Regions from separate parts of the Paenibacillus sp. SAF-068 genome, predicted to be linked through region 3. Evidence: riboswitches for the same ligand, from Rfam matches in the RefSeq annotation. Region 3 holds a riboswitch; each other region holds the start of a gene.
The links. Region 3 has a riboswitch for thiamine pyrophosphate ahead of ACTHPG_RS23560 (ABC transporter substrate-binding protein). Riboswitches for the same ligand answer to the same signal wherever they lie in the genome.
Positions count from the first base shown of each region.

Region 1 (8,247 bases), on a different contig from region 3:
CATATGGAGGCTCCAGATCAGGAACCAGAGCACGAATGACGAGTGTATGTTCTTTCTCCTGCTCTTTCCAGAAACGTATTTCCTCCAAAATCCGCAGAGGCAGCAGGTGACCATATCCATACCAGTTCATCTATGTTGAACCTCCTTCAGATGAAATTCATTGCATGCAGACTGTCTTTTCATGCGTCCCAAGAGTATATTCCGCCAGCCTGTTGTCCTATGATTGCAAAAAAAAGAGCCCCGGAGGGGCTCAAGAATCAACAGAATTTTAATTAATTTAGATAGGTTATTCTCCACTATTCGTGTTCTGCACATCGTCACTGCTTGTCTTCGTTACATGACTCAGGAACGTGGAGACACGGCGCAGATATTCTTTTGGATGCTCCCGGAAGATCAACTCATGGTGCGCATCCTGGACGATCCATACATCCGAGTACGGATTGGTCTGGTTGGCAGCGAGCTGCTCTGCAATCGGGTAAGGTGCTTTCTCGTCTTGCGTGCCATGAATGAAGAAAATCGGGAACGGATAATCTTCCTTTTTCACTTCCTGGTACGGAATCTGTTGCAATCCGGTACCATTTAGAACAGGGAACAACAGCTTCATAATCTCCAGTGTAGGCTGACGCGGGAGATCAATCTGGTTATGAATGTTGTGGTACAGCGTATCCGGCTCAAGCAGGAACGTACTGTCCAAAATCATCGCATCCACTTCCTGTGTAATCAGTCCAGTTTGAAGCGCCGTACCGGCACCCATGGAGAAACCCCAGACAACCAGTTCCTGCGCACCGCGCTGCTTGGCGAACTGGATGGCACCCAGCAATTGCTGAGACTCCGCTTTGCCACCTGTGGCTACAGCTTTGTTCACCTGTGAGGCGAAGCCATAATCGAACATGACCACGTTGAACCCAAGTTGATGGGCATAGTGTGCCAGGTCATACATAGGCACCCATGTTTCTTCACGATTGGCACCATAGCCGTGACTGAAAATAATGGTTTTGCTTGCGGCATTGTCAGCAGGTATATACCATCCCTGCATCGTCCGGCTGCCATCTGCTGCCGGGAACGTGATGTCTTCGTATTTCATATTCTTGGCCTGCATCGGATTGGAGAAAACAGGCGCTACCGTTGGATTGGATAATACCCATGCGATATAACCGTGCAGAGCAATAAAACAAAACAGTAGAAAAAATACAACGGAGAGCAGCAACGCTACGATAATATGTTTGAACCGAATCAGCCTCGGTGACAACGAAGAGGGCAGATCGGACACTTTTGTTTGCAGCGGGGCTTCGCTCTGGGATGTTGGATACATGAATGCCCCTCCTTTGAAGTTCAGTTGAAGATAACAACGACATGAAAAGAGAATTGCGTTTATTTCAGAGCCTGCTTCAGAGCGATATCTTAAGATAATATATCTTTATCGTATGTTCCAATATAGTCAAAGTCAATTGATTGAGGGCATTTGTTACGCAATTGTTATATAGTTCTTAAGATATATGGGTAACATTACCTTAGTGTGTAAATTACAGGGGATTAAGTCTTATAAAAAGGAAAAATTTATACTTAGGTTTATTTCAATTTTGGCTCTTTTTGGTTTACAGATGAGACCGTTTCTCATATAATTTATGTAACCAAGTTTCATGTGATGAAACATGAGGAGGGCATTATGCCATGGAAGATCGTAAGTTAACCGTCCGGGCTGTAGAACGGGCGCTGGATATATTATTATGTTTTACCACACGCAGTGATCTGGGACTCACCGAAATTGCCAGCCAAATCGGCTTGCACAAAAGTACAGTACACCGTTTGATGGCTACGCTGGAGGATCGAGGGTTCGTGATCCGCGATGCAGCAACAGAGAAGTACCGACTGGGCATCCGAATCTGGGAGCTGTCGGCTCATATGTCCCGAAGTGATGATCCGGCGATTCTGCTGCTGCCTGCGATGGAGCGACTGAGAGATCGATTGGGGGAGACTGTGAGTCTGTACCTGCGTGATGGCAGTGAACGGATACGGATTCAGGCTGTGCAAAGTGATCAGGCGATACGCCGAGTCGCTCCTGTCGGTGTTAGACTCCCGCTATCTGTGGGCGCTTCCAGCAAAGTCTTGATGGCGTTTGCCACGGACGAGGATCGCGAAGAACTGATGAACGGGCCGGAATGGCCGGTGTTTATTGATCCTGCGGTGTATTTGGCACAGATGGGAGATATCCGGGATAACGGATATGCGACGAGTTATGAGGAACGTGAGCCGGGAGCTGCCGCGGTATCTGTACCGATTATGGACCGTCGAGGCAATATTGCAGCTGCTCTCTCGGTCTCAGGGCCTGTCAGCCGACTATCGCAGGAGACTTTGCACGAATACGCACCTGTGCTAAAGGAAGCTGCTACGCAGATGGGGCTCATGTTATCTTGATGTTGACGTAAGGTCTGTCACCAATGAAGTTGGTGATCTGGAATATAAAGGTTGTTTTTATGTTCCGGTTGCGCTACTCTGTAATGGACGGCCCAGCGGGGTCAGCTTCATTGAATATGAACGGCGGCTTATGTATGCCGCAACTTGTTAACGTTACTGGGGGAGTCCGAATTGTCCGGACTGAGACGGGATCGCATGAGATTCCGGACCCTTTGCACCTGATCTGGATCATACCAGCGTAGGGAAGTAATCGGCGATATGACCACAAACCACCACATGTGACTCTTGAAGGTCTCCGATAAGGAGCTGCAACCAGGAGCATTATTGGTGATGGACATAAAAGTCGGTTCCTTCGGGGACCGGCTTTTTTTATTACAGTGAACGGGCGATAGAATACATACTCCATGGACTGCTTATTCAATAACCTGCGCAAGTGGGCTTGGAAAAGAGACTTTTTGGCTTAGATCCATGATATGTGCTAACTTCATGTCTGTTGTGAACTGTACATGAATAATGTCTCCGCTGGTCTGCTGTAGGATCGCTCTTTCTTCTCTGCGCTCTGCATGATTTGGGATAGGGATGTAAGCGAGCCAATGATGCTACCAACCAAACCAAGCGAACGAACACTGAGGAGGAGATGAGCGAACATGAGTACAGGAAATCAAACGGGACAGCAAGCGATGAAACAGAAACATAAAGGTCAACCGGTGGAAAAGGAAACGGGAGTGGCTGGACGGGTTCAGCCCTTTCCGGGCAGCCGCAAAGTCTACATTCAGGGCTCACGACCGGACATTGCTGTTCCCGAGCGTGAGATAGCCCTTCATGACACGAATACTCCCCAAGGGGTGGAGCATAACGAACCGCTGCGTGTCTACGATACGAGCGGCCCCATGACTGATCCCGAATTCCAGATGGATATTCGGAAGGGATTACCTGCGCTCCGAAATCACTGGATTATGGAACGCGGTGACGTTGAGGCGTATGAGGGCAGAGCCGTTCAACCCGAGGATAACGGATTAAAGCCTGGAGGGCGGAGAGCCGGGGCAGAGGAATACCCTGGATTTCGGGGACAACCGCTGCGTGCTCAGGCTGGGCGCTGTGTCACGCAGATGCATTATGCACGGCAGGGCATGATTACACCGGAGATGGAGTATGCCGCTATCCGTGAAGGGGTGGAACCGGAGTTCGTACGGCAGGAGCTGGCGAGCGGGCGGGCCATCCTGCCCTCCAACATCAATCACCCGGAGAGTGAGCCGATGTTGATTGGTCGTCATTTTCACGTGAAGATCAATGCCAATATCGGTAATTCCGCTGTATCTTCCTCCATCGAGGAGGAGGTCGAGAAGATGACATGGGCGGTACGATGGGGATCGGATACGGTGATGGATCTGTCCACAGGCAAAAACATTCATACGACACGAGAATGGATTATCCGCAATTCACCTGTGCCGATTGGCACGGTGCCGCTGTATCAGGCGCTGGAGAAGGTGAATGGCGAAGCGGAAGCGCTGACCTGGGAGTTGTACCGTGATACGCTCATAGAGCAGGCAGAGCAGGGCGTAGACTACTTTACGATTCATGCAGGCGTGCTGCTGCGGTATATCCCCATGACCGCCAAACGGATGACAGGCATTGTGTCCCGCGGCGGCTCCATTATGGCAGCATGGTGTCTGGCGCATCATCAGGAGAATTTTTTGTACACCCATTTTGAAGAAATCTGCGAGATTATGAAAAGGTATGATGTGGCGTTCTCACTGGGAGATGGACTACGTCCAGGCAGCATCTACGATGCCAATGACGAAGCGCAGATGGCGGAATTGGCTACGCTTGGGGAATTAACGCAGATCGCGTGGAAGCATGATGTGCAGGTCATGATCGAAGGCCCGGGTCATGTGCCGATGCACAAGATCAAGGAGAATGTGGATTTGCAGATGGAAATATGCCAGGAGGCACCGTTTTACACTCTCGGGCCACTGACAACCGACATTGCACCGGGATACGACCATATTACGTCCGCGATTGGGGCGGCCATGATTGGCTGGTTCGGTACGTCCATGCTCTGTTACGTCACGCCGAAGGAGCATCTGGGGCTTCCCAACAAGGATGATGTACGCGAAGGGGTTATTGCCTACAAGATCGCGGCCCATGCCGCCGATCTGGCGAAAGGCCATCCACGCGCCCAGCGCCGGGATGATGCGTTGTCCAAGGCGCGCTTCGAGTTCCGCTGGCGGGATCAGTTTAACCTGTCACTCGACCCGGAACGGGCATTGTCCTACCACGATGAGACGCTGCCGGCAGAAGGGGCCAAAGAAGCTCATTTCTGCTCCATGTGCGGACCAAAGTTCTGCAGCATGCGTATTACGCAGGATATCCGTGCTTTTGCGGCGGATAAAGGATTGTCCGAGAATGAGGCTGTAGCAGCGGGTATGCAGGAAAAGGCCGAGGAATATCGGACACGGTCCTAAGGGAGCCAAGTGATGAAGGTTTTGTGTCTTTAAATTATAAATACGGATTAATGTTTGGATGCGGCCAAACCTTCTTCACCGTAACTTTTGGATTCAATCTAACTTACGCCAAATCCGAAATAGGATGCCTGCGATGACAAACAGCACGCCATCAGATAGTTTAAGATTATTAGCATGTAGAAGTGCGGAAGAACCCATACCGACTAGGAACAAGATAAGAATATATAAAAATCGCATTAATTTATTCACCTCTCTTGTTGAATGAAATGTGTAAAAGAGAACGATTTAATATCGTTCTCTTTTGTGAATTTAACTTTATTCAACCTTATATTACATAAATATCTCTAACAAAGACTTTATTAGTAATTAAAATTTTTAAGTGTGCCTCTGGAATCATTATCAGCCGAGCCTGAGAAGCCAACCTCTAGAGCTCCAAAACTCAATCCTACACTGCCTGTATCTTTAACGTGGTAGTAATTGGATTATATCTGAGATAGACCATCACAGCAGTACATCGAAAATTTGTATCAGTTAATTGTTTGATGCTACTATTGTCGAGTCACTCCCAAATTCTTATCCAAATGCGCCGCAAGCAATGCCAGCGGACTATGGATCGCAATGCCCGTGTCTGCTGTAACCTGAGCAGCTGCGGGAGCCATGGACAGTTGGGCTGCCACTACCATTGTACCCGGATACTGCTCAGCAATCTGCTGTAGTCCTTCACGTACCGCTTCGACATATCCTTGCTGATCTCCACGCATAATCAACTCAAATGTCCCAGGGATGCATACCGCTTCCGTCTGAGATATCTTGGCAACGTGTAGTTGCTCATTCCCATCCTCTTGCTGTAATGCCTGATTCACCCGTGCCATCGTTCCTTCAATGGTTGCCGGGTTGGTGAAGGCTATGATGTAATCTCCCGTGACTCGCCGCATCTCCTGCAATAGCGGATCATCTATGCCAATCACTGGCACAGGGATCTGTGTGGCTTCCTGCTCCAATACTGTCGCAAACAGGGTACATGTGACCAGGATGGCATCGGCATGACACTCGGCGATCCATCGGAGGGTCTGGGCTACTTTCTCGTGGATGATGACATCGGTGAAGTCAGCGTCATGTTTAAGACGATCCAGACCTGGGTCGACGTAATGGACCAATTCAACCTCATAAGCAGCAAGCGTCTCTTCAATTAAAGCGATGTTGGAATAGTGAGCGTGAAAACAACCGATGGTGATCATATGCTAAATCCCCTTTTCCAGTTCGTATATGTCATGGATGATCTCTTAGATATTTAAACCATTATAGAAACATGCCTGAGAACTGTACAGTTGTTTGCTGCTCAACGCCAATAACCGCCCTCCCGCCAAGCTGCGGAAAGACGGTTCATAACCGAAATGGCAATCGTCAGGTATCCGTTTTATCTAAGGGAAGGAGAAGCGGTTTTTTTCGCCATTTTTTGCTGTAAAATTTCATGGAAGGATAGGCCTTGAGTGTTCTCATTTTCCTTTTTGGGTGCATTGGTCGCCGTGTTGCGCGGATATTGGTGGTGATACGGGATCATTTGCTGAATAGGCATGCGGATCATCTTGGTTCCTCCTTACGTGCATGATGGACATGCATCGGTTATTTATATGTATTTTCAACAGTAGTTTTGTTGGTCGAAATAAAATGAATTCAACCTGTACGCATATAGGTACTATGACTTGTTACATGAATAAGCGAGAATTGAATGGTAATTCCGACTCGGATGTAGTGATTTTACCCAGTATTCAGAAGATGTAAACGGTTTTAGGGAAAATCAGGAATATAGAACCTGATATGAAAGGCGGGGTATGGGAGCGTGGTATCGGTTGTTATGCGAATGGACCTAATTTTAGGAAAGTCAATGGTGCTCGCCTCTAAGGCATATGTCCAAGTGACTAGGTATGATATATGCTAACTAACTTGGTCCTATGGTCGGGGTATATTACTCATAAAATGTAAAAAAACTGCCAAGAGCTCTTGGCAGCTACGAAATTCTTCATTAAGTTCTCTCAATAAATTCCCTTTTTCAAGAGGGGCATCCGTTAGTATTAATTCTGTTACCTGCGTTCTTTTACCGCAATATACACATCCACCTGTGTATGCTCCGGGTCTAAACTCCGCTCATCGTAATACTCAAAATCTCCCGTAAATGTGCGGTCACTCTGATGGCTCCACGCCCACACCGCTTCCCACACTTCGCTGACCACTTCAACCATCGGTCCGGTTCTCGAAGTAAACACTGCATAAGTAGCAGGAGGTAGCTGCAGCTCATCGAATCCTTCAGGCAGCAGTTCACTCTCACCGACTTCATGTCCGATCAAAATGGTATATTCTCCGACAATGCCATCTTCGTAATCGGTGTAACAGCCGTAACGTGCAGCTTCAACAGAAGGAATATGTTCGGAGGCAAAATAACGACCCCACAACGCACCGATGCTGCCTTGGCCGCTCATCTCAATTGCGTTGGTCGTACGAGCGGACAGTCCGGCTAGGCGTTTGCCTGGAAGGGTGACATAGCGAATGGGTTCCCCGGCAAGCAGAGCGTCGTTAACCGCAGAAGAAACGTCAGATGACGGTGCTCCGGCATGCATAGGTGCATTAGCGACAGTGGCTGACCCGTCCTGAACGATCCCTACATTTCCTCCATTACGCCAGCGTTTCAAAAAGGGCAGCTGGTTACGCAGCATCGAACGAGCGGATTCCTCATCCATACCCTCGTCCTTCAGAATGCTGGTGCACATCTCCGTCATGCCTTCGAGTGAAATACCGGGCTGTTCGAACATGCCCTCTTTGTAACAATAGATACAGTACTCACGGGTTATACTTCCATCTGCTTCCGTTCCGAATTGGGCAGTTGTTGTGAGCGGCATACCGCAGCTTTGACATACCGTAACGTTCATCTTTCATTCCTCCTTGGGGATATATGCAACTTCAACCTGAACATATTTGAAGTATACGGGGAGGAACTGGACAGCTGTCTGTCAGGTTTGAGCGGAGATTTTATAATTTTGAACAATTTGTTCGGCTATACGGCACACGTTATTCCGAATATGCAAGGGTTCCAGTACCTCAACATCCGCCCCGAAGCCCAGGATGAAGCCGTACAGCCAGTTATCTTCTGGAAAAGCGACCTGGCTGATATAATACCCGCTCCCGTCAGGCAATACATTTTCAATACCGAACCATTCCTCCGCAAGATGACGGATACGTGCATGGAATCTCAGGGTAATCCCAATCTGGTTGTCTGGCCGGCTCCATTCCTGCTGCCATGGCCGGTCTTGAAGGTTGATGGATTTTCGTTCATAGTGCTCTGTAGTAAGAGAGACGTCTTTCATGCGAACCA
Region 1 covers NZ_JBQCJX010000009.1:50,349-58,595, forward strand. The annotation lists gene ACTHPG_RS26725 (Fe-Mn family superoxide dismutase) at 1-130, opposite strand, end outside; gene ACTHPG_RS26730 (alpha/beta hydrolase) at 287-1,312, opposite strand; gene ACTHPG_RS26735 (IclR family transcriptional regulator) at 1,672-2,415, shown strand; TPP riboswitch at 2,564-2,677, shown strand; gene thiC (phosphomethylpyrimidine synthase ThiC) at 3,096-4,880, shown strand; gene ACTHPG_RS26745 (hypothetical protein) at 5,429-6,118, opposite strand; gene ACTHPG_RS26750 (hypothetical protein) at 6,298-6,465, opposite strand; gene ACTHPG_RS26755 (zinc ribbon domain-containing protein) at 6,962-7,804, opposite strand; gene ACTHPG_RS26760 (helix-turn-helix transcriptional regulator) at 7,886-8,247, opposite strand, start outside.
Region 1: another riboswitch for thiamine pyrophosphate. It lies ahead of thiC (phosphomethylpyrimidine synthase ThiC); the one in region 3 lies ahead of ACTHPG_RS23560 (ABC transporter substrate-binding protein).

Region 2 (8,247 bases), on a different contig from region 3:
AGGACTTAATATCATCGCGCTCGCACCTGTATTGTTCACCGCTCCAATCGAACGCTGGGCTAGAGTCAGTTTTCCAACGATGGATGAATTTTACCGTAGCAAAATCGGTTTTGTAACCAAAATATCGATCTATGTGATCATCATCCTTGCCTATTTGCTGCTGCAAAGACTCCAACAATACGATGAGACCCGTTACCGGTCAGGGCATAAGCATTCATGGTTGGATCAATTTCTGTACAAACAAATGTTTATACGGAAATTGGCGATGTTGTTTGCAGCGAAACCTGGCAGTACACAGTACAGTCAAACGATACGGCTGATGAGGGAGAGCAGCTCTGAGTTGAAATATGAATGGCTTGCCATTCGTCGAGTAATGTTATTCGCAAGTTGTTTGGTCTTTACAATGGGTTGCATCTTGCTGTTGCATCAGGTTGAACGTAATCACATCTTGCATGATCCAATCCGGGATGACCGAATGTTTGGTGCAATGGCTGAAGCAGACCTCAGAAAGGCCGAGGAAAAAACAGCATTGGATCAATCGGTGCTGGAAAGTGTAGAAATGAACCGAGGAGCTACATACGAAGACATCGCGGGCGCGTTACAGCAGCTATCTCCCGTTCAGCTGGACCATGACACCCAGGCTGAGACGATCACACGCATTATGCAAAAACTTGAGGCTTATAACAAGCAATATGTACGCTGGTGGGAAATGATTATAGCGATTGTCTTGGGTGTAGCAGGGTATTACATGCCCATATGGCTCATGTTATTTCAGCGGAAAATGCGAAAGTTGGATATGCGACATGAAATTTATCAATTTCAGACGGTGATCTCCATTCTGCGTGAGATGGACCGGATGTCAGTCGAAGAGATATTGGAATGGCTTAATCGATTTGCCGTCATCTTCAAGCGTCCGCTGCAAAAATGTTTGTTGCATTTTGAACATGGGCCAGAGCATGCACTTGAACAATTAAAGGAAGAGGCGGGATTACCCGAGTTCCAACGACTGGTTGATAAATTGCAGCTCGCTCTCGGAAAAATCTCAATACGAGAAGCCTTCGATGATCTTGAGAGCATGATGGCATTTTATTTTGAACAACGCAAGCAAGAGTACAGCAAAATGATAGATGTCAAAGCATCATGGGGAAGGACGATTGGATTTACACCCATGTATGCACTTATCTTTTTGTATCTGGTCATTCCATTGGTCGGCATGAGCTTCTTGCAGATGAACATTTATTATGAGCAAATTCAGAAACTGTAGCACAGTTCGTCTGTGTGAAAGTCTGAAATAGATTAATAATTTATAATTGGGAGGATTTATCATGAACAATGCATCAAGCGCTTTAAAGGTGGCAGCAGGGATATTCCTGACGATCGCTCTGATCACAATTGTAGTTCTGTTATTTATTTCGGCTCAAGAGGCTACCAAGACCGCACAGAACAATTTTGCTGATATCCAGACCGAGCTGTCTCAGGCTGCATTTACGGTGTATGACGGAACAACCATCAGTGGATCACAGGTAACCAATGCGCTTCGTAAATACGCGGACAAGGATCAGTTCGGTATTCAGGTTATTACTGGTAAGAATAAAGCAGGTCAATGGTATGGCAACCAATTAAACATTTCACAGGATCTCAATAATGCCGACTACGGCTCGGTTATTGCTCCTGACGATAAAGTGGGAATTATTAACCAGACGATGAGTGAAAAAGACAATCAATATGTCAATCCAAGTGGTAAATTCAAAGCCATTATTGTAAAAGACCGTTCCAACGTGGTAAGAGGGCTGATCTTCCAGCAATCCTGACAGGAGTTGGTTTAGCATGTCCCAGAATACCCAGCATCTTATGTTGTTTTGTACGGCGGTTGTCCTGTTTGTGACAGCCTGCCTGTACGGGCAACATAATCTTAAGATCTTATCGGCAGCCTTGAACGACAGAGTACAGACAACAGCAGGTATGGAAGGTCGGCTGACAACAACACTGCATACCACTAAGCCTAATCAGTACAAGGGTGCGGAAGTATTGCATACCGTGAGGCAGATGACAGGCACAGGCATACCAGTGGAAGTAGATGGGACTTCCTATGTCATCGATCCACTTGTCAGCCAAACTGCGACGATTCCTGTTCAGCTCGATGCCATCTACATGCCTGATTTTATACGAAATGAAACTGGAGAACTGCTCAAGATTGTTTTTTGGAAGGAGGCCAGTGTGAATTGATGATTAATGTCGCATCCAAGTTACTCGCCGTACTGCTCGCAGTCCTTCTGCTATATGTGTATCCGGCTGCGGAAACAGCCGATCGGCAGGATGATATAGCACGTATGACGGCTGTTCAGAATGTAACACGTTTTGTCGATGCTGTTCGAACGAAAGGCTATATTTCCCCTCGTATGTTGGCTGAGTTTGAGGAGCAACTGGCCCAGTCGGGCAATGTGTATGAGCTGTCGATGGAACATTTACATAAGAAATATGTACCTCATTATACGGACCCGATGGACATTAACAGTTTTACCGGGACCTACGAGGTAGTACAGGATGGATATTATGCAGCTCAGATTCGAGAGAGACTATTCCCGCCCTCAGGTGTGATCTCGTCTGATAATCCTGGTCGAAGATATACGTTGACGACTGGGGATTTTTTCACCGTGACTCTCCAAAATACAAACCGTACGCCGTCCATGCTCATTCGTGAATGGCTCAGTGGTACGGCTCAGGCTTCAGCGGTATTTGTCACATACGGAGGAATGGTTCTTAATGAAGATTACTGAGCTATCCATTGTATTTGTGCTGATCTTCTTTCCGCTCTTCTGGATTATCTCACTTCATACCCAAGATGCTGAAGAGGCTAATTCTCTTGCGCATCGTTACAGATCTGCACTTCAAACCGCAGTCATGGATGCAGGCGCAGTCATGCATCAGAATGAGAAACAACTTGATGAAGCAGGTTATGATTCAACCAAATTTGTTAAAGCAGACAAGGAGCTTGCCTTGTTGACATTTACTCAGACAATGGCTTTGAATATGGGGATTCAGGATGATCCCGCAGCTATTAGAAACATGTTTAATTATATTCCTGCCGTGGTTATTCTGGATTACGATGGTTATTATATGCTGTCCACAGAAACAGAGTTGACGGGTAACCGTGATGATTCTTTCAGGCAAGTGTGGAGCCCCAAGAGACCTTATACATATTCAGATTCAAATGGTAGCAGTATTAACTTTACACTGGATGACTACGTATATGCTTACGACGCAAACGCAGGAAAATGGATTGAGGGGTTCCAAAAAGAACTCGCTGCTAGTTCTCAGATTCCTTTACTTCAAAATGCCGACGTATTTGAGCAAATTAGACGAAGCCGAATAGTGACTAGTGTGCAGGATGATCTGGCTGATGTGATTAACCGTCATAATGAGTTTGCCAGAAAGAATGGTATTTCCTATACATTCACGATGCCTCTGATTGCGCAAGAAGATTGGTACAATTCCATAAACGATACAGGGATTATGGCCTTTATCCAGGGGATAGGTGTGGGTGACCAGAAGATCAACAACTACGCAATCGGTGGAGGCAGACTTGTAAAGAAAGCAGCAATCGTTGGTGGGGTAGATCCTTTAACGGGTATCAAGTACTACTCTCGCCCCACATGTGGTAATGGTTACCGCGCCGAAGAGGTGTTCACAGATGCAAGACAAGCGGCTTCACAAGGTTATTTCGAATATAACTGCTCTAATCGTTAGAGTAGCCTGCATGACATATCATGGAAGAGGTTCCTGAACTCTTTACATTACTTTCAGAAAAGACGAGACCTGTGCTAGAATAGGGTTTCGGAACCATAATAAAAGTAATGTCTAATAGATAGGAGCAACCTCATCTTATGAGTTTATTGTCAGTAGAGAACGTGAGTCACAATTTTGGAGATCGTACGTTATTTAAAAATGTATCGTTTCGTTTACTCGCCGGAGAGCGCGTAGGACTTGTTGGTGCCAATGGTGTTGGTAAATCCACATTAATGAACATCCTTACCGGTAAATTGCTTAAAGACAGTGGAAAAGTGGAATGGACACCTAAGGTCCGTTATGGATACCTGGATCAGCACACGAAGCTTACACCAGGCAAAACGATTCGTGATGTGCTTAAGGATGCTTTCCTTCCGTTGCTCGAATTGGAAAAAGAAATGATGAATATTACAGACCAGATGGCAGATGCAGATCCAGATAAGCTGGAGCAGTTGCTTGAAGAGATGGGCGATATTCAGGAACAACTGGAGCAGGGCGACTTTTATCTGATTGACGTCAAAGTCGAAGAGATGGCCAATGGTCTTGGTTTGTCTGCAATTGGTCTTGATCGAGATGTTGCAGCTCTAAGTGGTGGACAACGTACCAAGGTGTTGCTTGCCAAGCTTCTGCTTGAGAAACCTACAGCTCTGCTACTGGATGAGCCGACCAACTATTTGGATGTAGAGCACATTGAGTGGCTGTCACGTTACCTGAAGGACTACCCGCATGCGTTCCTCTTGATCTCCCATGACACGGAATTCATGAATGAAGTGGTGAATGTTATTTATCATTTGGAATTTGCCAAATTAACCAGATATGCAGCGAACTATAACAAGTTCCTGGAGATGGCTGATATGAACAAAGCCCAGCATATTGATGCGTACGAGAAGCAGCAAGAGTACATCAAGAAGCAGGAAGATTTCATTCAGCGGAACAAGGCGCGTGCTTCAACTTCAGGTCGAGCGAAGAGCCGGGAGAAACAGCTGGACAAGATTGAACGTATTGATCGTCCAGATGAAGCGGCTAAACCAACGTTCAAATTCAAGGATGCTCGCGCGAGCAGTAAAACGGTCTTTGAGGGTATTGATTTTGAAATTGGATATACGTATCCTTTGCTGCCCAAAATGACGATGACGATTGAACGTGGTGAGAAAATTGCCATCGTAGGCTGTAATGGTGTAGGTAAATCGACACTGCTGAAGACCATCCTGGGGAAGATTTCTCCACTGAGTGGAAAGACCTTTTTGGGAGATTATCTCGAAACGGCCTATTTTGAACAGGAAGTTCGCGCTGGCAACATTACGCCGATTGAGGATGTGTGGAATGAGTTTTCACATTTGACTCAGAATGAGGTTCGGGGTCATCTCGCGCGCTGCGGGTTGAAAAATGAACACATTACCCGTCCGCTCAACATGCTGAGTGGTGGAGAGCAAGCCAAGGTTCGTTTATGCAAGCTCTTGATGCGTGAGAGCAACTGGATTCTATTTGATGAGCCAACCAACCATCTGGATGTTACAGCCAAAGCCGAGCTGCAACGGGCCTTGAAAGAATTCAAGGGAACGGTACTGCTGGTTTCTCACGAACCTGATTTTTACGAGGGTTGGGTCACGAAAACATGGAATGTTGAAGAGTGGTCTGAGAAAAACTAGACGATACAAGACCATGTTTAGCAGAAATGACGGTGACAAAAAAATCCGTCTATGGTAACATAGGCTACAACTTCATATGAACACTAGGGGGGCCGCACGATGCGGCTGAGATGGAAGAAAGCGATTCCGGACCCTTTGCACCTGATCTGGATCATACCAGCGTAGGGAAGTGGCAAGCGCGTTTCAGTGAATGACGTGAGCAAACGGCAACTCGAGAGGATTTCAACCGTCTGCTTAGCGAATTGAAACATGCAGTTCCGTGTTTAACAGTATGGCTATAAGTTCTGTAGCTTTTTTACACGAATTGAACTGTATGCATCAGTCAGTCATCTGATCCTATCATTAATACGCAGCCACTCCCCTACGGGAGTGGCTTTTTTTGTGTTTTATTAGAACTCACACCTGGAAGGAGAGGGATGATAACGGCATTTTCTCATGAACATGTTCACGACTCTTTTGAATTGCATGTTGTATCTACGGGTGCAGGGGATCAAGCATCTTTTGTAAATGCTGCAAAGGACGTTTGGCCATGGGTAGATTATATTCACATACGAGAGAAACAACTCCCATGGCAAGACAAGATCGGTTGGGCTGAAAGTCTGTGTAGCGTTGGCGTTCCATCTTGTCGCATCGTTATCAATGGTTCAGAATTGCCGTCACAAAATGCCATCTATGGAGGTGTACATTGGGGGCAAGAGGCTTTGCGCAAGTACAACTCCTACAATAATGTCATAAGCAATGTGCGGCGAATTCGAATGGGTGTATCTGTTCATTCCATCGAGGAGGCAAAAATCGCTGAAGAACGAGGAGCCGATTATCTTTTCTTCGGGCATGTCTACTTAACCAACAGTAAGCCTGATCTGGAACCAAGAGGGATATATGCTCTTGATGAAGTATGCAGAAGTGTCTCCATTCCAGTCATGGCTATCGGGGGCATAGAGCCGGGAAATATTCATGCGATCCGCGCTACAGGTGCACAGGGAGTCGCTGTGATCTCGAATGTATGGTCGAGCGATTTACCGGATCGGGCTGCGGCATCACTAAGGCAGGCTATCAATGCCACAGGAAGTCTGAAGCGCTGAAAGGAGATGAGAGGGTGAAAGATATCGTAACGTGTCAGAATAGGAATCAATTCAGTCATCGACTGAAACCTGAACCGGAATTAAGAAGCAAAAGTGTTGCTGATAGACCGGATAAGATTCGTGCAGAAACAATTATTGTAGGCGGAGGCGTTGTTGGGTGTGCCATTGCATACGAGCTTGCTTCCCGTGGACAGGACGTACTGTTGCTGGAGCGTTCGGCGATTGCAGGAGGCACTTCTTGTGCAGCGGCTGGAATGCTGGCGGCAGATAGTGAGGATTTTGTTCATCCCTTGATGGCTAAGCTTGCCAGGCAAAGTAGGCAGTTACTTATGGAGCAACAAGTGCTTATGGCTACCCTCAGCGAGGTAGAGGTTGGACTGCAACGCCATGGATTTCTCACTCCTTTTCGATCTTACAGCGAATTAAGCCGCTATAAGAACAATCGGAATTCTGGTGTGTCTGCTGATGAGGTGTGGTGGGATCGGTCCGTCGTGCAACAGGAGGCATCATGGCTTAACAGAGATACGTATGGAGCCTACTACAGACCTTACGAGAGTGAGATTCTTCCAATCCATTTAACGAAGGCCTACGCCGAATCCGCTCAATCAATGGGAGCGCGGATTATGGAGGAGATACAGGATATACGTGTGCAAGCAAACGAACACGGCGTGCAGGGGATCACTACATCAATCGGCGAGATGAAATGCAATCATGTCATTATAGCGGCTGGATTACAGAGTGAAGCATTGATGAGACAGGTGAATCTGAGCTTGCCTGTGTGGTCGGTAAAAGGTGAAATAGCCGCCGTTCAGTTCTCGGATGAACATGCAGCGTACAGACCTGACAGAACGGTGTATGCAGAGGATATCTATATTGTTCCCAAAGCCAATGGCGAAGTTTGGCTCGGAGCAACTAGTCTGCCAGGCAGAACGGACCTGAACGTTTCTGTACAGAGTGTTCAGAAGTTGCTAACAGCGGCAACCCACTGGGTACCCGGGATGAAAGAAGCGCGATTCATGCGAGCGTGGGCAGGTGTTAGACCGGCAACTCCAGATGGTTTGCCCTATATTGGTACATGCAAGAGTATACCCGGGTTGTTCGCCGCCTGTGGGCATTATCGCAACGGTATCTTGCTTAGTGCGATAACAGGCAGGCTTATCGCGGAGTTAATCGCTGGCAAAAGCTCAGAAGAACTCGGAATTGAGGCGCTGAGCCCTGAGCGATTGAACAGAGAGGGAGTGGTGCAGTGAATATCATCGTTAACGGTCAACGGATGGAGATTGAAGACAGCTTGAATCGAGTGGATAAATTGCTCCGATCATTTGACCTGCAAGTTAAGACTATAGTTGTAGAGTTAAACAGGCATATCTTAACGCGTGAGTATCATGAGACAACGGCGTTAAGAGAAGGCGATCGAATCGAGATTGTACATTTTGTAGGAGGCGGTTGATGATGTTGAACATTGGAAAGTATACATTTGAGTCCAGATTGTTACTCGGAACTGGCAAATTTTCGGATCTGGAAGTGCAAAGTCAGGCTGTGAAAGCATCTGAAACGGAAGTTTTAACCTTTGCTGTTCGTCGTCTGAATCTGGAGGAACGTAACCAGAAGCATTTCCTGGATACATTGGATCTGGACCAATACACACTTCTTCCAAATACGGCTGGAGCCTCCACTGCGGCAGAGGCGGTGAGGATTGCCGAGCTTGCGCGAGCTTCAGGACTTTGTGA
Region 2 covers NZ_JBQCJX010000001.1:2,790,789-2,799,035, reverse strand. The annotation lists gene ACTHPG_RS12045 (hypothetical protein) at 1-1,264, shown strand, start outside; gene ACTHPG_RS12040 (hypothetical protein) at 1,326-1,811, shown strand; gene ACTHPG_RS12035 (hypothetical protein) at 1,828-2,226, shown strand; gene ACTHPG_RS12030 (hypothetical protein) at 2,226-2,777, shown strand; gene ACTHPG_RS12025 (hypothetical protein) at 2,764-3,747, shown strand; gene ACTHPG_RS12020 (ABC-F family ATP-binding cassette domain-containing protein) at 3,885-5,435, shown strand; TPP riboswitch at 5,511-5,620, shown strand; gene ACTHPG_RS12015 (thiamine phosphate synthase) at 5,852-6,517, shown strand; gene thiO (glycine oxidase ThiO) at 6,532-7,767, shown strand; gene thiS (sulfur carrier protein ThiS) at 7,764-7,967, shown strand; gene ACTHPG_RS12000 (thiazole synthase) at 7,970-8,247, shown strand, end outside.
Region 2: another riboswitch for thiamine pyrophosphate. It lies ahead of ACTHPG_RS12015 (thiamine phosphate synthase); the one in region 3 lies ahead of ACTHPG_RS23560 (ABC transporter substrate-binding protein).

Region 3 (8,247 bases):
CTTCATGCCAGCGATCCTGATTGAGAAAATGAACATGAAGGAAGCCGGAGCAGCGCTTAGTGTCACCTGTTTCTGGATTGCCATGTCCGTAGGACGTCTTTTCGCCGGGTATATCGCAGAGAAATTCCAATACCGCATCTATGTCCTGTATAGTTGTCTCGCGTCTGTCTTTTTATTAATGGTGTTCCCATTCACCAACCAAATCTGGTCTGCATTTCTCATCATCTTACTGCTCGGACTTGCCATGTCAGGCATCTTCTCCATTGCCCTGGTCTTCGCCAGTAAACTGCTGCCCGGAACCGAAGAATCCACACCCAGCATTTTAATTGCCTCAGGTGGGGTCGGCGGAGCCATTCTGCCTTTGATTACAGGATGGAGTCTTGATCATCTGGAGGTTAATCAGTCTGCATGGATGCTTGCCATCTTCGCGGTTGGGTTGCTTGTCATTAGCGTAATCACGTATCAATGGCAACGCAGATACATTACAGCCTAATCAGAAGCAAATATAAAGCATTACCAATCATAAAATACGCCGTGCAATGCTACACCTAAGTGTGTCACTGCGCGGCGTATTTATGTGGTTACCGTAATGTCTTCACAAGCGCAGCGACTTCCTCGTTTCCATATCCATCTTGTATCGCTCTACTGAACATATGCTCGGCAAATGCGGGAAATTCCTCATTGATTCCAGCTTCCCGTGCCTGCTGCTGTAGTATTTCAATGGTGATCATACAGGTGTTAATTGAAGTTTGAGGGTTGCCGTATTGTTCGTTATGAATGAGTTCACTCTGGTACTTCATCACATCTCCGATCATGGGTGAAATACTCGCGATCAGTTGACCCAGACCGTTGGCTTCCAGACCATCCGACTCCATAATACGCGCTGCATGAAAGAAACCGATATAAGCTGCAAACAAATAAGCGAGAAATGCCAGATCTGTAGTGGAAGCTGCACTTACCTTTTCCCCCAGAAAAGGAGCGTAGCCTGCCAAACTTTGAATGATATCAATATTCCCGTCATAAGCATCCTTTGCACCGGAAAAGAATATGGCCGCTTCCGGTTGACCTATCTGCGAAGGTGCGGCTGCTATGGCTCCATCCAGATAACTCGCTCCCTGGGCAAGCGCCCATACCCCAAGGTCTCTTGCCTGCTTCGGACTTCCTGTGCTTAATTGCAGTACAGTCCGTCCCATAAGAGCCGAGCGAACGTCCGAGTGATCCAGAATTTCATAGGACGCTGCATAATCTGATACACAGACAATCGATGTCTCACTGGCACGGATAGCCTCGCTAACATCAGGAACGTACCACGCCCCTTTTTGAACAAGTCCCTCCGCTTTGTCTGAAGATCGATTCCACACACATACCCGATATCCTTTATCCAACAAAACACTCGCTATCGCGTTTCCCATGGACCCGAGTCCGATAATCGTAATATTTTTCACGCGTTTGTTCCCCATTTCTGTGCTGGCATCAAATGCTGCATCACCATATCTTTCGGGTCAATCATGGATACAAAGTTCTTGAATTCCACAGTAGTAGGTAAAAGCTTCAGTGCAGATAAGGCTGACTGCATATCCTTCCAGGAGATCATATCAGTCCAGCTTGTCCCATCCTTTGTGGACATTAAACTACGACGCAGAAAACCCGGGATTTGACTTGCGAGTAATTGCTCAAGAACTCCTGCAGCCGCTACAAATTGCACAGGGTCCGCTTCTGCCTTTAATCTGAACATGACCAATTCAAGTACCTCATTCGGGTTGTTTTTGACTTCTGTCATCTGTTTCAACTTCTGTTCCATCTCTTATCCATTCCTCTCATTGTTCAGTTCGATGCAAGCTGTATTTGCTTGACTACATAACTCACTATACGGAATAATAGTGACAACTAATGGCACTAATTATGAGGAGCGTCAAATAAATTCAGGAGATGTAATGTACGTATGAATAAAGCACAACGACTGATCCACCTCATCATGCTAGTGAACGAACGCAAAACATTCACTGTTCAGGAACTGGCCGAAGAATGCAGGGTATCACGCAGGACTATGATTAGGGATCTAATGGAGTTAAGCGAGCTTGGTGTTCCGTTGTATTCTCAACCCGGACCCGGTGGAGGTTACCGTGTTCTACGGGACAAGTTACTCCCGCCCATACAGTTCACTGAGCATGAAGCAACCGCATTATTTCTAGCGGGTCAATCATTAAAGAACTATAGCCATCTTCCGTTCGATAATGAGGTGAATAGCGCTCTGCACAAGTTTTATCATTATTTACCAAATGAACTTAAACGTAAGATCGATCATATGCAGCAAAAGCTTGTATTCTGGATTCCACCTCATCAATTAGAACTTCCACACCTGAAAGAATTACTTGAGGCTGCACTGGACCCTCATCCGGTTCGAATTACTTATGAAGCTGCTCAGCGCAAAGAGAGAACATTCATCCCATTGGACTCTATACCATGAACGGGCTTTGGTATTGTCAGGCATACTGTGAGCTGGCACAGGACCATCGGGTGTTTCGTGTGGATCGGGTTCAGGAACTGACTGTACTCCAACAACAAGATGTAGATGAGATAAAATTAACGGAGGAAGAGAATATCAGACCATGGATTATGAGGATGGATGATACGGATACACTTAAGCTAGAGGTACATCTGACTGCTGAAGGCGTCAGACGTTGCCAATCCGAATTGTGGTTGTCTTCTTCAATCGATACTCACGAAGATGGTTCAGGAGTTATTAGGCGTTCTATCAGCTCTTCTTACCAGACGTGGGCTGTGCACTTCTTCTTGGGGCTCGGTGCCGAAGCTAACGTTTGCCAACCTGCTGAGTTAAGGAGCCTTATTCAGCAGAAGCTCCAGCAATTGCTTAACCTGTATCAGAACTAGCGATTTTCTTCAGAGTAGGATAATAGCCCTTACCCTACTGAATATAAAAAAACGTTACTGTGAACATTGGACCATCAACTGCTAGATACTTACTAACTGTTAACGGTTGATTCACATCAGGACTGTTCGAACCATTAGTGCAAAAATTGATTACCCAGGAAATACTTTCTCAATTGAAGAGATTGCTGAACACCTTAGAAACCCAACATTCCCTATTCAACTTAAGACACGACAGGCCCGTTGCTCTTGATGAATTTACCGAATACATATCGTACGAGCGGCCCCAGAATGATTAACTGATACGGAAGAGCCAGGCTGAAGTTACGAGCGATTGTATGAAGGTACGTACGGAGTACGGATGCCCCATTTAATTGATCCGCAAGATATGCCGAGATCATTCCATACATGGACATGATCAGAACCATGCCAATCACCATAAAAAATGACATGGCAAGCACACCCAGCATCTTGTTGGACTTGTCAAAAGGTAAGGCGAATGCGATCTTTCTCGCCACAGGTCCTACAATGATAGACTCCACTAGAAAAGCGATGACAAAACACACTATAAATTGAAGGAGTATCTCAAGCAGAGACATCTCGCCGAGTAACCGACTGTGCCATAGATTGAAGAACATCATGACCACGACCATCCCTGTACACATCATTAATCCAAATATAATTTGTTCCTTCTTGTTTGTCGGCAATTCTATCATCCTCTCTGTTTATCTTCGTAATTATAGAGATGCCGAACCCCACCACATAAGTGAACATTCCGTGAACAAAATAGAATTTCTGAAAGTTGCTATTCCTATTAGCAGGTCATGTGCGGTATTAATTCCATAAGCAATATTGTTTTTATCTTTCCTACAACATAAATTTCCAGAGAAAAGACAGTTTGGATAAAGCTGTGATTGCCATTCGTTTGAAAACAGAGCCTTTCTGATTCGTGGATTCTGCTGGATAGTCGCCTTTATTCACACGCGTACTATGTGCACGTTTGATATCCATAGCCTCTGTTAGTTGGTTGGCGAATGCAGAACCAGAAATGACCACAGCGGATTCGGTATTTAGAAAGGCGGATCTGGGATCAAGATTATACGAACCAACCATGCTGAGGTAATCATCCATGACAAAGGATTTGCCATGGATGGAATAAGGGCCTTGGTATTCATAAATGGCCAAACTGGTATTAAGCAACCGTTTTTTAGAGCTTAAGTAGCCCGCGAAAGCCAAAGGGTTAGGGGTCTGCTGGATTGAATTGGTTAGCATGATCCATTCTGCTTCTGGATTCATCGACAGATGTACGGCTTTCTTCATTTTCTTGGTAGGAATGGCATATGGCGTCTGAAGGTACACTTTCGACTTAGCTTCATTGGCGAAATGAACAAACGCTCTCCACATGATCGGGTCTTTATATAGCCTTTTGATTGGATTGTGAATGAAAGCAACGTGGTCGGAATGAAGCGCTCCTCGAACCCATTCCTTTGGCAATACTTTCACAAAAGGATCGCTCTGAGCCTGTGCTTCTTTATATAACTCAGCCAGTTGAACCAGCTCTTTTAACCCTTTTGCATGATGCTGACGTTTTGCATGTTTTTCTGGTTTGGTGAATGGATGGTTCCATAACTGATCTAGATATTGTTTCATCTCAACAACCGTGCTGTTCGTATTATCGTTTGGATTGTAAACAAGGACATCGCGATCAAAAACATAGTCTTTTGGGGGTTGCAATGCCATATATTTATCACCAATATTTTGGCCGCCAATGATGCCATATGCGTTGTCGACAAGAAGGATCTTGTCATGCAGACGATTATGCCATGTCCATGGCATAAATAGGTGGAGTGGTTCATAATATCTTAATTCCACATTGGGATGAGCTGCAATGGCATCTGGAATATCACGCAATTCTCCGCGCATGCTGTGAAAAATCCCGTCTAAAATGATTCGAACTTGAACCCCCCGATCAGCCGCATCGAATAAAGCAGCAAAAAAAAGCTGAGATGTTTTTCCCTTTTGAATGGAGTAATAGGCCAGGTCGATGCTTGTTTTTGCCTCTCGAATGGTCTGGATTCTCACCTGACCCGATTGAAAGCCGTCCTCCAGGAGCATTACGCGATCTGTTGTACTTCCTTCTGTTAACGATTTTTGCATATCCGTATTTTCAATAGCAGATGGAGACGGAACCAAAAATAAAAGGTAGGCTGTGAAAAAAACGTAGGCACTATAACACAGAATCATTGCGATTATGGTTTTAAGGATCATTCAGTACTCCCCCATTTTTATGTAAAAGTATTTATTGGTATAGCAGTACTATCTCCTTTTGTACCTAAATTATGTTGTTTAAATGAATCAAGCTGCTCGGCTCAAGGCCAAACGATCAAAAACTAATCACCGAAGCGGCTTAGAAGCAAGTAGACGATAACCCGAAATCCGTTCCCATCCAGTTCCTGACTGGACACGACTGGGCCTCTGGCCTATAATTACACCTAGTAATGCCCGTAACTTCATAGTTTCCCAGGGGAGTCGGAATTGGCCGGCTGAGAGTGTATCCCACCAAGATACTAACCCTTAGACCTGATCTGGATCATGCCAGCGTAGGAATCGGAGTATATCGTAATGGCACAGCCCTATGGCTGAACGCCACCTCTCTAACGCCTGCACGCGTCCCGGATTACGGGGCGCTTTTTTAATGTTCTTTTATATAGCCAGAGAGCTAAAAAAGTGACGTTATCCGGATCATAGCTGGTATAAATCTGCGATTTATGCAAGAAGCTTGGATATGAAGCCAAGGAGTACCCCGTGCCACTCGGCCGGACATACCGAAGGAGAGAATCACAGATGAAATGGCGTAAAACAATGGGATTGTTGCTCTTATGCGTACTACTGGTGACGGTAGCCGCATGCGGCGGCAAAGAAGCAGCTCCTGCTGAACAGAACAGCAACACGAATACAGAAAGCAGCAACGAAGGCGACACTGCCGCCCTGAAGGATATTAAAGTGGTGCTCGACTGGACACCGAATACGAATCATACCGGCCTGTATGCGGCCGTAGATCAAGGTTTTTACAAGGCCGAAGGCTTGAACGTGGAGATTGTACAACCAGGTGCCGGTGGCGCAGATACGATGGTTGCATCGAATGAAGTGCCTTTTGGCGTAAGTTATCAGGAGAGTGTAACTCAAGCCCGCACACAGGGTGTTCCACTTGTCTCCATTGCAGCAGTTATTCAGCATAATACATCCGGGTTCGCTGCTCCGGCGGATCGGAATATCAAGTCACCGAAAGATTTTGAAGGCAAAACCTATGGCGGCTGGGGTTCCCCAGTGGAGGAAGCCGTGATGCAATCCATTATGGAGGGCGAAGGCGCCGATGTATCCAAAGTGAAAAACATTAACATGGGTGACGCCGACTTTTTCACCGCAGTGAAACGGGACATTGATTTTGCATGGATTTTCTACGCCTGGACGGGTATTGAAGCCGAACTGCGCGGGGAACCGATCGACATGTTGTATGTGAAGGATTATTCAGATGCATTGGATTACTACACGCCTGTCCTCGTGACGAACGAGCAGACGATTGAGAACGACCCTGAACTGGTGAAAGCATTCCTGAAAGCCACTTCCGAAGGGTATCAATACGCAATTGATCATCCAGAAGAAGCAGCGAACATTCTGATCAAGGCTGTACCGGATCTGGACAAGGAATTGGTACTGGCAAGCCAGAAATGGCTGAGTCCAAAATACACGGATGATGCCCCGCGCTGGGGAGAACAGAAACAGGAAGTATGGCAGAACTACACCGACTGGATGTTTAGCAAAAAACTGTTGGATGAACAGGTCGACGTGAGCAAGGCATACACAAACGAGTTTTTACCCCAATAAAATTTGCTTAAGTTTAACTTTTTTACACAAGAACGAAGAGTGCAGAACCCATCTGAAGAAGCGAAGCGCTCACCTTTATCCCCGGATTTCCTCCATTTTAAATTTCATTAAAGAAATCCGGGGATAACAGTGATCGGAAGAGGGTACTGCAATCGGAGTGATAAGTGTAAACCTTGTTCAATTCATGCAATTTATCATGAAAGGAGCCGTGATCTCTCATGGCAAGCACACTACTTAGCATTCAGGTTATTCCGAAAACGCCAAATGGCGAGAACTCTTATCCTTACGTAGATCGCGCCATTGAAGTTATTCAGCAATCCGGCCTAAAATATCAGGTGAACGCGCTCGACACCACGATGGAGGGGGAATTGGAGGAACTGCTGGAGGTTGTGCGCAAGATGCACGAGGTACTTGTGGAGGCTGGCAGCCCAAGCATCATCTCCCAGATCAAAATCGCCCATAGCCCTACTGGCTTCAGCATGGATACCCTGACGGAGAAGTATCGCTAATGCCTGCCTATTTCAAAAGTGTATGGCCGCCCTTTGTGGCGGTTATTCTCTTTATAGCCCTATGGCAAGGAGCTGTCTCCCTGTTCCATATCGAGAAATGGATGCTGCCTGCACCGTCCGACATCGCCCGCGAAGCGGCAACCCAGGCCGAACGGCTTGGCATGCACGCTTCCGCAACCATTCAGTTAACCCTGATCGGATTCGCAGCCGGCACAGCGGTTGGATTACTGATCGCAATGGTGCTGCATCTGGTCCCTTTTCTCAAGTCGGCCCTGTATCCATTACTTATTCTTAGTCAAAATATTCCGACCATCGCGCTCGCGCCGCTCCTGTTAATCTGGTTCGGATTCGGGCTGTTGCCCAAGCTGATTACCATCATACTGGTCTGCTTCTTCCCCGTTGCGGTAGCTGCGATGGACGGCTTGACCCGTACCGATGCGGCGATGATGAACTATATGCGCATGGCTGGTGCGAAACGTCATCATATCTTCTGGAAGCTGGAGCTTCCTCATGCTCTGCCATCCGTGTTCTCCGGTGTCAAAATCGCCGCTACCTATAGCGTGATGGGTGCCATCATTGCCGAATGGATTGGTGCAGACAAGGGTATTGGTTATTATATGATGCTGCAAAAGTCAGCTTATCGCACAGATCGGCTATTTGTCGCCATCATGATTATTGTCGCGCTCAGCTTGCTGCTCTTCCTGCTCATCGCGCTGCTGGAGAAGTTGCTCGTGCGCTGGCGTCCACAGAAGCGATAACAAAGCATGTAATCTGTATATTAGGAAGTGATGAACATATGAATCGGCAACCGGACGAACAAGTCCAGCCTGGACGAGGAGCACGTGCAATGGAGCCAAAGCACGGTGAAGAGCTTCACTCGGCTACCCCTGATCGACCTGCCACGACTCCTGCTCCGGTTCCACCCGCACTGGACGTCGTGGATGTGCATGCATCATTCCGTGAA
Region 3 covers NZ_JBQCJX010000005.1:175,015-183,261, forward strand. The annotation lists gene ACTHPG_RS23525 (MFS transporter) at 1-493, shown strand, start outside; gene ACTHPG_RS23530 (NAD(P)-dependent oxidoreductase) at 582-1,445, opposite strand; gene ACTHPG_RS23535 (hypothetical protein) at 1,442-1,801, opposite strand; gene ACTHPG_RS23540 (helix-turn-helix transcriptional regulator) at 1,943-2,467, shown strand; gene ACTHPG_RS23545 (WYL domain-containing protein) at 2,464-2,892, shown strand; gene ACTHPG_RS23550 (hypothetical protein) at 3,114-3,605, opposite strand; gene ACTHPG_RS23555 (phospholipase D-like domain-containing protein) at 3,757-5,157, opposite strand; TPP riboswitch at 5,402-5,514, shown strand; gene ACTHPG_RS23560 (ABC transporter substrate-binding protein) at 5,734-6,774, shown strand; gene ACTHPG_RS23565 (thiamine-binding protein) at 6,993-7,283, shown strand; gene ACTHPG_RS23570 (ABC transporter permease) at 7,283-8,041, shown strand; gene ACTHPG_RS23575 (ABC transporter ATP-binding protein) at 8,080-8,247, shown strand, end outside.